Linked DNA regions of Salipiger sp. CCB-MM3. The protein of the gene in region 1 interacts with the protein of each later gene in a pairwise test. Links are inferred from orthologs where the notes say so. Each region holds a gene or a part of one and is shown on either strand. Other genes may lie near its edges.

Evidence for each region.
Region 2: the proteins of AYJ57_RS22330 (region 1) and AYJ57_RS16030 interact in binary tests that used the Escherichia coli proteins (3 or more experiments, as listed by UniProt). The link is inferred for Salipiger sp. CCB-MM3 from one-to-one orthologs.

Annotation. Positions count from the first base shown.
Region 1 is NZ_CP014598.1:93,655-98,231, reverse strand. The notes cover bases 1,084-3,849. They hold AYJ57_RS22330 (isochorismatase family protein), read left to right. Parts: upstream 1,084-2,025; coding sequence 2,026-2,673; downstream 2,674-3,849. Other genes in these bases: AYJ57_RS22325 (hypothetical protein), read left to right, coding at 3,127-3,849; AYJ57_RS22335 (isochorismate synthase), read left to right, coding at 1,084-2,006. Also shown: AYJ57_RS22340 (ABC transporter ATP-binding protein), read left to right, coding at 1-611; more of AYJ57_RS22335, read left to right, coding at 867-1,083; more of AYJ57_RS22325, read left to right, coding at 3,850-4,577. UniProt on the Escherichia coli protein: Involved in the biosynthesis of the siderophore enterobactin (enterochelin), which is a macrocyclic trimeric lactone of N-(2,3-dihydroxybenzoyl)-serine.
Region 2 is NZ_CP014596.1:466,719-471,485, forward strand. Bases 874-3,829 are described here. They hold AYJ57_RS16030 ((2,3-dihydroxybenzoyl)adenylate synthase), read right to left. Parts: upstream 3,188-3,829; coding sequence 1,559-3,187; downstream 874-1,558. Other genes in these bases: AYJ57_RS16020 (non-ribosomal peptide synthetase), read right to left, coding at 874-1,324; AYJ57_RS16025 (phosphopantetheine-binding protein), read right to left, coding at 1,326-1,562; AYJ57_RS16035 (LysR family transcriptional regulator), read right to left, coding at 3,356-3,829. In the rest of the region: more of AYJ57_RS16020, read right to left, coding at 1-873; more of AYJ57_RS16035, read right to left, coding at 3,830-4,270; xdhA (xanthine dehydrogenase small subunit), read left to right, coding at 4,429-4,767. UniProt on the Escherichia coli protein: Involved in the biosynthesis of the siderophore enterobactin (enterochelin), which is a macrocyclic trimeric lactone of N-(2,3-dihydroxybenzoyl)-serine.

The sequences.
Region 1 (4,577 bases):
CGAACCTCGACGCCAAGCTGCGGGTCGAGATGCGCACCGAGATCAAATCGCTGCACCAGCGTCTCGGCGCGTCGATGGTCTATGTGACGCACGACCAGATCGAGGCGATGACGCTGGCCACCAAGATCGTCGTCATGAAGGGCGGCATCATTCAGCAGATCGGCACCCCGGCGGAGATCTACAACCAGCCCGCCAACCTGTTTGTCGCCGATTTTATGGGCTCGCCCGCGATGAACCTGATCCCGGCCAAGGCGCAGGCGGGCGGCAATGGCACGCAGATCGAGATCGCCCGCGACGGCGCGGCGCCCATCGTGCTGACCGATCCCGGCGCGGCGGGTCTGCCCGAGGATGTGATCCTCGGCCTGCGCCCCGAGGACATTTCGGAGCCGGGCTTCCGCAGCGGCACGGCGGTGCAGCAGGCCGAATGCCAAGTCGAAATCGTCGAGCCCGCGGGCGCCGACACCTACGTGATGACCACGCTGGGCGGCAAACAGGTGACCGCACGCCTGCATGCCGAGACCGAGGCCAAGCCGGGCAGCGCCCATACCTTCGCCTTCGATCTGGGCAAGGTCTCCTACTTCAATCCGGGCACCGGCGAGCGTATCGCCTGACCCCGCGTTCAGTGCCGAACCAAAGGCCTCGCGCGTGATCGCGGGGGGCCTTTTCATGTCGCGCGGCGTGTCCCGAATGGGGCGGGCGTAAGACCGGATTGCGGAATGTCGCGCAGGCACGGTAATTCCCGACTTATTTACTTGCCTACTCCCCTCCTGATTGCGTACCACGCCCCCGGCAGCCAAGCGGCTCTCTTCGAGTCGGTCAGCCTCCAAGCCACCCAGATCCGTAACGGTCATGATGGAGGAGGACTGATGACGCGCCCTCTCACGCATTTCGACACCCGTCCCGAGTTGCCCGGCCCGGGCCTTGCCTTTCTGAACGGTCGCGACACACGCATCGCGCGCGGCCCCCTGCAGCCCGTGCCGCGCGGCGATGCGGCGAGTCTCGGCGCGCGGCTGGCACCGGCGCTGGCGGCTCTGCCGCAGGGCGGGATGATCGGCGGCGCCCTGCCGTTCGACCGGGCGGCGGAGGATTGCCTCTGGAGCGCCGAGGCGCAGGGCGGGCACCTGCCTGTGGGCGCGCCCGCGCCAACGGGCCAGCTGCGCCTGACTCCGGAGCCGCAGGCGCGGGACTATGCTGCGGCGGTCGCCGCCGCGCTGGCCGAGATGCAGGCCAACCCCGCGCTCGAAAAAGTGGTGCTGGCCCGGACCCTGAGGCTTGAAAGCACGCGTCCCATCGACCGCGCCGGATTGCTCGCCCGGCTCGCCGCTGACCCCGCGGTCACCGCCTTTGACGTGGCGCTGCCCGGCGGGCGGCACCTCGTGGGGGGCACGCCCGAGCTGCTGCTGGACAAGCGCGGCGCGGAGATCCTCTCGCATCCGCTGGCAGGGTCGGCGCGCCGCAGCACCGATGCCCGCGAGGACCGTGCCGCCGCCGAGGCGCTCGCAGGATCCGAGAAGGACCAGCGCGAACATGCGCTGGTGGTCGAGTTCATCCTCGACACGCTGGCACCGCTCTGCCGCACCCTTGGCGCGCCCGAGGGCACTTGCATCACCTCGACGGGCAGCATGTGGCATCTTGGTACGCGCATCGCGGGACAGCTGCGCGAAAAGGATCAGCCCGCCCCCGTGCTGGCCGCCTGTCTGCATCCGACCCCCGCGGTCTGCGGCTTGCCGCGCGATCCCGCGGCCGAGCTGATCCGCCAGCTTGAGCCGGTGCAGCGTGACTTCTACGCCGGGGCTGTGGGCTGGTGCGACGCCCGCGGCGATGGGGCGTGGCATGTGGCAATCCGCTGCGCCGAACTGCAGGGGACGCACGCGCGGCTCTACGCCGGGGCCGGCATCGTGCCCGGCTCGGACCCCGACAGCGAAACCCGTGAGACCGGCGCCAAGTTCGGCGCCATGCTGAGCGCTTTCGGCCTCGCGCCGGATGCCGCCCTCAACCTGACCTGACACTGAAAGACTGACCACGATGGCCCTGCCCGGAATTGCTCCCTATCCGCTTCCCACCGCCGCCGAACTGCCCGCGGCCCGCGCGCCTTTTGCGCCGGAGCGTGATCGCCTCGCCCTGCTGGTACACGACATGCAGCGGTATTTCTGCGCGCCATACCCCGACGATGCGCCGCTGCGGCCGGCGGTGGCCAATATCGCCCGGCTGATCGCGGGGGCGCGCGCGGCGGGTATCCCGGTGTTCTACACCGCGCAAAAGGGCAATCAGTTCCGGCCCGACCGGGGTCTGCAAGCCGATCTCTGGGGGCCGGGCATGGCGGCAAAACCCGAGCATGAAGCGATCCTTCCCGATCTTGCGCCCGCGCCGGAAGACAACGTTCTGGTCAAGCACCGCTACAGCGCCTTCCAGCGCTCCAACCTCGAGACGCTGCTGCGCGCGCGGGGCCGAGACCAGCTGATGATCACTGGGATCTACGCCCATATCGGCTGTCTGTGCACCGCGACCGAGGCCTTCCAGCGCGATATCGAACCTTTTGCCGTGGCCGACGCGCAGGCCGATTTCGACCGCGCGAAACACGACATGGCCATGCAGTGGATCGCCGCCACCTGCGGCGGCGTCACCTCGACCGGGCAGATGCTCGATGCCATTGGGGTCAGTGCCGCGGCCTGACGCCACCCGCTGCAAACTCGGACGGCAGCCCGTGCCATAGGCGCGGGCTGGCAGAGACCTGCGCATGCGGTGATCCTGGCACAATCGCGCTTGCAGGACCGCATCGGACACACTACCCTAGATTGCAGGGCGCCGTGGGGTTTTGCGCCTTTCAGCCTAGTAGAAAATAGCTTTTCCAAATCACGACGGTGCCGCAGATTTTGCGGCCTCTCTACGCATACACGCAAAACGAGCGACCATTCGGCCTCCCTCTGACGCGGGGACCGGCGCTTTCGGCGTACCCGCCCGTCTTTTTGCCCGCCTGCCGGGCCTGTGTCCGATCCGCGGCCTCGCTGGCTGATCGGTTCGAGCGAGTTTTCCCCGGTTTTCCTGATCTTCGCTGAGCGTGCGCGGCCTGCGGCACCTTGGTGCCGCTGCGGGCCTGCCTGCGTGGCGACTTGCCCGGAGAATGCCATGGTCGATAGTCTGCCCCTTGCCCTTGCGGCCACCGGCGCGCCCGTCGGCGCAGCGCTGTTCGGAGGCAATATCCTCGCGCCGCGCGGCGAGATGACCGGCACGGGGTCTTATGCCGAAGCGGTCTCGCAGCTTGGGGTCACGGGCCTGCGCTATCCCGGCGGGTCGCTGACCGAGTATTATTTCGATCTGGCCGATCCCGATGCGACGCTGGCAAGCCATGCGATGACCGGCGCGGAAACCACCTTCATTCCGCTGTCGGAGTTCATGGGCTACGCCGCCCAGACCGGCCACGCGGTGACCATCGTGCTGCCGACACGCGACCAGCTTTCGGATGTGCGCGACGAGACCGGCAACCGCCTGCCGGATATCGACGAGGAGGTGCTGCGCGACTTCGTGCATGATCTCGCGTCGGGTGGCTACGGCGCGGCAGAGATCGCGGCGCTGGAGATCGGCAACGAATACTGGGGCTCGGGCGAGATGACGGCGGTGGAATACGGTCGCCTCGCCACGGACATGGCCGAGATCATCGCCGACGAACTGGCGCTGGTGGCCGAGGTGCAGGGGATCGACACTTCGGGCATCCGCGTCTTGGCGCAGATGGGGCAGAACTACGGGTTCTCGAACCTTTCCGAAAGCTACGAGGGATGGGACGCCGAGGAGGTCATCGCCGATCTGACAGCGCTCTACCCCAATGCCGGGCTGAGCGAGGCCAATATCCGCGGCAGCGGCGAGGTCAATTGGTCCGAGGTGACCAACGCCTTGGTGCAGATGGGGTTCGAGACCGAGGCAGAGCGCGATGCGCTCGACGGGATCGTCACCCATGTCTACGCCCGAGGGACAGAGGCCAGCCGATCCTATGCGCTCGAGACCATCCAGAACACTTGGCTCGAGCACGCGGGGTTCGAGCACCTCGAGATCCATGTCACAGAGTGGAACTTCAAGTCGACACAGGGTCTCGACCGTGCAAGCGACTACGGGCTGTTTCAGGCGCAGGAGATGCTGCAGATCGTCGAGGAGTTCATCCTCGCCGGGGTCGATCAGGCGCATGTCTGGCCGCTGATCCAGAACACCGCGAACGCCCTGTCGACCGGGTTTACCTTCGAGGCCGCCACGGTGCCCGGCGAGATGTTTGCAATGATGGCCAGCGCGCTGCCCGGTAAGACCTTGTTGGATTTTGTCGCCGGCGATGACGACACCGACGCCGAAGCTGGGGCGGTGACAGTGCATGCCTTTGCCGGATCGGGCGAGATGGTGCTCTATCTGATGTCGCAAAGCGATGCGGCAAGCGTGTCGGATCTCGATCTGTCGGGGCTGGTGAGCGGTTTCGGCGCGATGGAAATTACCGTGCTTGGCGTGGCCGAGGGGGAGGCTGTTGGAGACACCGGCTCTGTGCCCGATGTGCAGAGCCTCAATGCCGAAGAGGTCTATGCGGACGGCGTGCTGGAGGT
Region 2 (4,767 bases), on another replicon or contig:
CCTCCTGCACCGCCCACTGCTGCTCGGACGCGGTCAGCGTCGGCACTTCGGCGAGCGTTTCCGCCTCAAGCGCGGCGGTGAGGAACGCCGCCAGCCGGTGCAGATGCGCGCGGGCGTCTTCGGCGGTGTAGAGCGCCGGATTGCTGTCGATCTCCAGTGACAGCGAGGTGGTCGCGTCGCCGCGGAAGGTGGCGGTGATGTCATCCACCGCTCCCGCGCCGAGGATGTGCAGATGCGCCTCGAGCCCGGCAAAGCGCGGCGGCATGTCGAAGGGCTGTACGTTGATCATCGGCCCGTAGAGCCGCGCGTCGATGGCGGTGCGGCGCATATCGCGGCGCAGCTGTTCCGAGCGGTAACGCCCGTGCTTGCGCAGCGCGGCAAGGCGCTGTGCCTCGGCCTTCAGAAGGCCCTCAAGCGGCGCATCCTCGTCCGGCGCGCAGCGGTAGGGCAGCACGTTCATCCACATGCAGGGCACGCGGGCGGCCTTGGAGCCCATGCGGGCCATGAACGGCAGGCCATAGACCCGCTCGCCGCTGCCCGAGACGCGCGAGAAATAGGCCGCGCTCAGCACGGTCAGCGCATCGGGCCAGCCAACGCCAGCGGATTTGGCGCGCGCCTTCAGCGCGGTGCAGACCTCTAGCGGCAGATCGAGCCGCGCGCGGTCGAAACGGGTGGAGGTCACGGCGCGGCCCTCGGCGGGCCCGGCGACGGTTTCCAGCCCGCGCATCTCGCCGCGCCAAAAGGCCCCGTCCTCGGCGCGCCGGTCCGAGGCGCGATAGGCGTCTGCATCCTCAAGCACCGGCTCCAGCCCCGGAAAGGCGGAGGGCGCGGGCTTGTCCAGCGTCTCGGCGGAATAGATCTCGCCCACCCGGTTGGTCAGCAGCACGATGCCAAAACCGTCGGTGGCCAGATGGTGAATGCGCTCGTACCAGAAGGCCCGGTCCGGCCCAAGGAGGTAGAGCGCGAAATGCCCGGCCTGCTCGGCGGCGAGATCAACCGCACGGCCACTGTCGGCCTGCATCCGCGCCAGAGCCTCGCCCGCCGGATCGTCCTGCGCCGACAGATCGACCACTTCGAGCCGCAGCCCCTGCTCGGCCAGCCACTGCCGGGGCGCGCCCTCCACCATGCCGAAGCGCAGGCGCAGCGCCGGTGTCTGCGCGACAGCGGCATCAAAAGCGCGGGTAAATCGGGCGACATCGAGCGGGCCGCAAAGTTCGATATACTGCCCGCAGTTGAAGATCGGGTTCGCGCGGTCGAGCGCCTGCGCGTACCAAAGCCCTTCCTGCGCCTCGGTCAGCGGGAAGGCCTGCGCCGCGGCCGCCATGTCAGGCCCCCGCGCGCTGCGCGGCGACCACGCCCCACCAGGCGCCGAAGGTCTGATGCTCCCAAATCTCCGAAAGATCGCCCTCTTCGCCCTCGTCCTGCCATGTCATCACCAGCGACATCAGGCGCATGGAATCGAGCCCCAGATCGAAGAGGTTGGCCTCATCGGTGATCTCTTCGGGGGCGATCTCCAGCGCTTCGGCGATATCGGCGCGCATCTTGTCCTTACTGAGGCTCATGCGGCGTCTCCTTTGTTCAGGTAATTGTCTTTCAGCGCCGCGCGCAGTGCCTTGCGGCTGACTTTGCCCACGGCGGTGGTCTGGAACTCGGGCACAAAGACGATCTGGTCGGGCACCTTGAACTCGGCGATGCCGCGACCGCGGACAAAGGCCTTGAGGTCTTTGGACTGCACGTCCCCCGCTTCCGCGCGCACCACGAAAGCGCAGGTCTTCTCGCCAAGGAACTTGTCGGGCAGCGCCACGACGGCGGCATCGAAAACCCCTTCATGGGCGATCAGGTGATCTTCGACCTCTTCGGCAGAGATCTTCTCGCCCGCGCGGTTGATGTGATCGCCAGCGCGGCCGCGCACCTCGAGGTAGCCGCCGGGCAGACGCCGCACCACATCGCCGGTGCGGTAAAAGCCGTCGGGGGTGAAGCTGCGGGCGTTGGCCGAAGGCTCGGCGTGGTAGCCCCGGATCGTGTAGGGCCCGCGGGTGTAGAGATTGCCGGGCTCGCCCTCGGGCACCGGCTTGCCGTCGTCGTCGAGCACCAACACCTCGTCGTGGGGGCTGATCGGGCGGCCCTGGGTGTTGATGATCATCTCTTCGGGATCGTCGAGACGGGTGTAATTCACCAGCCCCTCGGCCATGCCAAAGACCTGCTGCAGCGTGCAGCCCAGCACCGGGCGCACTTTCGCCGCCGCCTCGGGGATGAATTTCGCGCCGCCGACGCCCAGAACCTCGAGGCTCGACAAATCGTGTTTGCTGCGCGGCGCGGCCTGCATCCACAGCAGCGCCAGCGGCGGCACAAGGCCGGTGATCGTCACACCATGTTCGGCGATCAGCCGGAAGGCGATATCGGGCTGCGGGTTCGGGCTCATGACCACGGTGCCGCCCACATGCAGCACGCCAAGATAGCCGGGCGAACTCATCGGGAAGTTATGCGCCGCGGGCAGCGCGCAGAGATAGACGCTGCGCGCGCTCAGCCCGCAGATCTCGGCCGAGGCGCGGACGCTATAGAGATAATCGTCATGGGTGCGCGGGATCAGCTTCGGCAGGCCAGTGGAGCCGCCGGAGATCTGCAGAAAGGCCACCGCCTGCGGATCGCGCGGCACCGGGGCGCTCAGCCCCTCCCCGCCCAGCGCGTCAAACGCGGTGAACTCGCCGGGATCGCCCGCGACGATCACATGCTCGACGCCCTCGACCTCGGCCAGCACGCGGCGGGCAAGCGGCAGATAATCGAACCCGTCGTGCCGGTCAGCGACCACATAGGCGCGCGCGCCGGATTTGGCGGCGAGATGGAGCACCTCGGTCTCGCGGTGCGCGGGCAGCGCGTAGACCGGGATCAGCCCCGCATAGAAGAGACCGAAGGCTGCGGCGAGGAACTCGGCCCGGTTCGGCATCTGCAGCAGCACCCGCTCGCCCGGCTCCAGCCCCAGTTCGGCAAAGCCCTCGGCTGCGATCCGGGCGCGGCGCGCCAGTTCGGCATAGCTCCAACGGGCCTCACCGGCGATCACGGCCATGCGCTCGGGATACGCCTGCGCCAGCCGGTCGAGCATCTGACCGAAGGTTTCGCCCTGCCAATAGCCCTTTTCGACGTAGGTTTGCGCCAGTTTCTCGGGCCAAATTTGCTCGGGGGTCGTCATGCTCGATGCTCCGGCTTTGCAATGCAGGGTGGCGCGGCGCGCGCCGTTCCTTCGCGCTATCAATCACTACAAATTTGGTCAACTTACAATACCGTGTATTTTGATCAGGTATTGATCCGCGAGAAACCGCCTGACAAATCGAGGAAATTTTTGAGGTGCCACAGGCCGTCAGCTGTCGAGCCGCGCAATCCGCTCGCGGGCCGCTTCGGCCATGAAGTCGACGAAGAGGCGGATCTTGGGGTCCTGCAGCTTTCTGTGCAGGAAGAGGCAGCCAAAGGTCGACGGCAGCGGTGGCGTTGTGGGCAGCACTTCGACCAGCGCGCCGCTGCCCAGGTGGCGCGCCACCTCCAGCCGTGGTCGATTGGCGATTCCATGCCCCTCCAGCGCCCAGGCGGTCAGCACATCGCCGTCGTCGGCATCGAACCGGCCGGCGACCTCAAGACGGCGTAGCCCGGTCTCGGTCTTCAGTTGCCAGAAGTATTCGGGCGAGCGCGGGTAGCGCAGCAACAGGCAGTTGTGCCGCCCGCCCAGAAGGTCCTCGGGCGTTTCGGGCATGCCGCGCTTTTCGAGATAGGAGGGCGCTGCGCAAAGCACGCGCGGGCAGTCGTAGATCTGTCGCAGCTTGAAGTTGGAATCCTTCGCCACCCCCAGGAAGAATGCCACATCCAGCCGCTCTGCCATCAGGTCGACCTGCCGGTCCGACAGGCGCATCTGCACTTGCACCTCGGGGTATTTCTCAGTGAAGGCGGGCACCAGCGGCGCGATGATCCGGCGTCCGATGCCAAGCGGCGCGGTCACGCGCACCGCCCCGCGAGGTGTTTCCGAGAAATTGGCCACCACCGCTTCGGCCTCATCGACCGAGGCCAGCACCGTCTTGGCCTGATCGTAGAACACCCGCCCCACCTCTGTCGGGCTGATGGAGCGTGTGGTGCGGTTGAACAGGCGCACGCCAAGGCGGCTTTCGAGTTCCTTGATCCGCTTGCTGGCCACCGCGGGCGTCAGCCGCAGGTCGCGCCCGCCCGAGGTGATGCTGCCCAGTTCGACCACCCGGACAAAGACCCGCAGGCTTTCGATATATTGCATTGCTGACCTCCGTGCCCCCGGCATACTACGGCGGGCGACAGATTATTATCAACAATCCGTATAAAGTCCTTGGCGAAACCACGCGTATTCAGAGAGAGTGCGCGCTGCTAGCGTCCCCCTCCGTAAACCCAGCCACATGCTCAGCCACGGAGGGATGCATGACGCACCGGAGCGAGATCCGTTTTCTGCTCAACGGGAGGACCGTGAGCCTGCCTCAGGTTCCGGCGACGCAGACCCTGCTCGATTTCCTGCGGCTTGATCGTCGCCTCACCGGCACCAAGGAAGGCTGCGCCGAGGGTGACTGCGGGGCCTGCACCGTGCTGGTCGGGCGTCTGCATGAGGGCGCATTGCGATATGAGGCGGTCAACGCCTGCATCCGCTTCGTCGCCTCGCTCGATGGCTGCCACGTGGTGACGGTCGAGCACCTCACGGGCCCGGACGGCGCGCTGCACCCGGTGCAGCGGGCGATGGTCGAGCATCACGGCGCGCAATGCGGC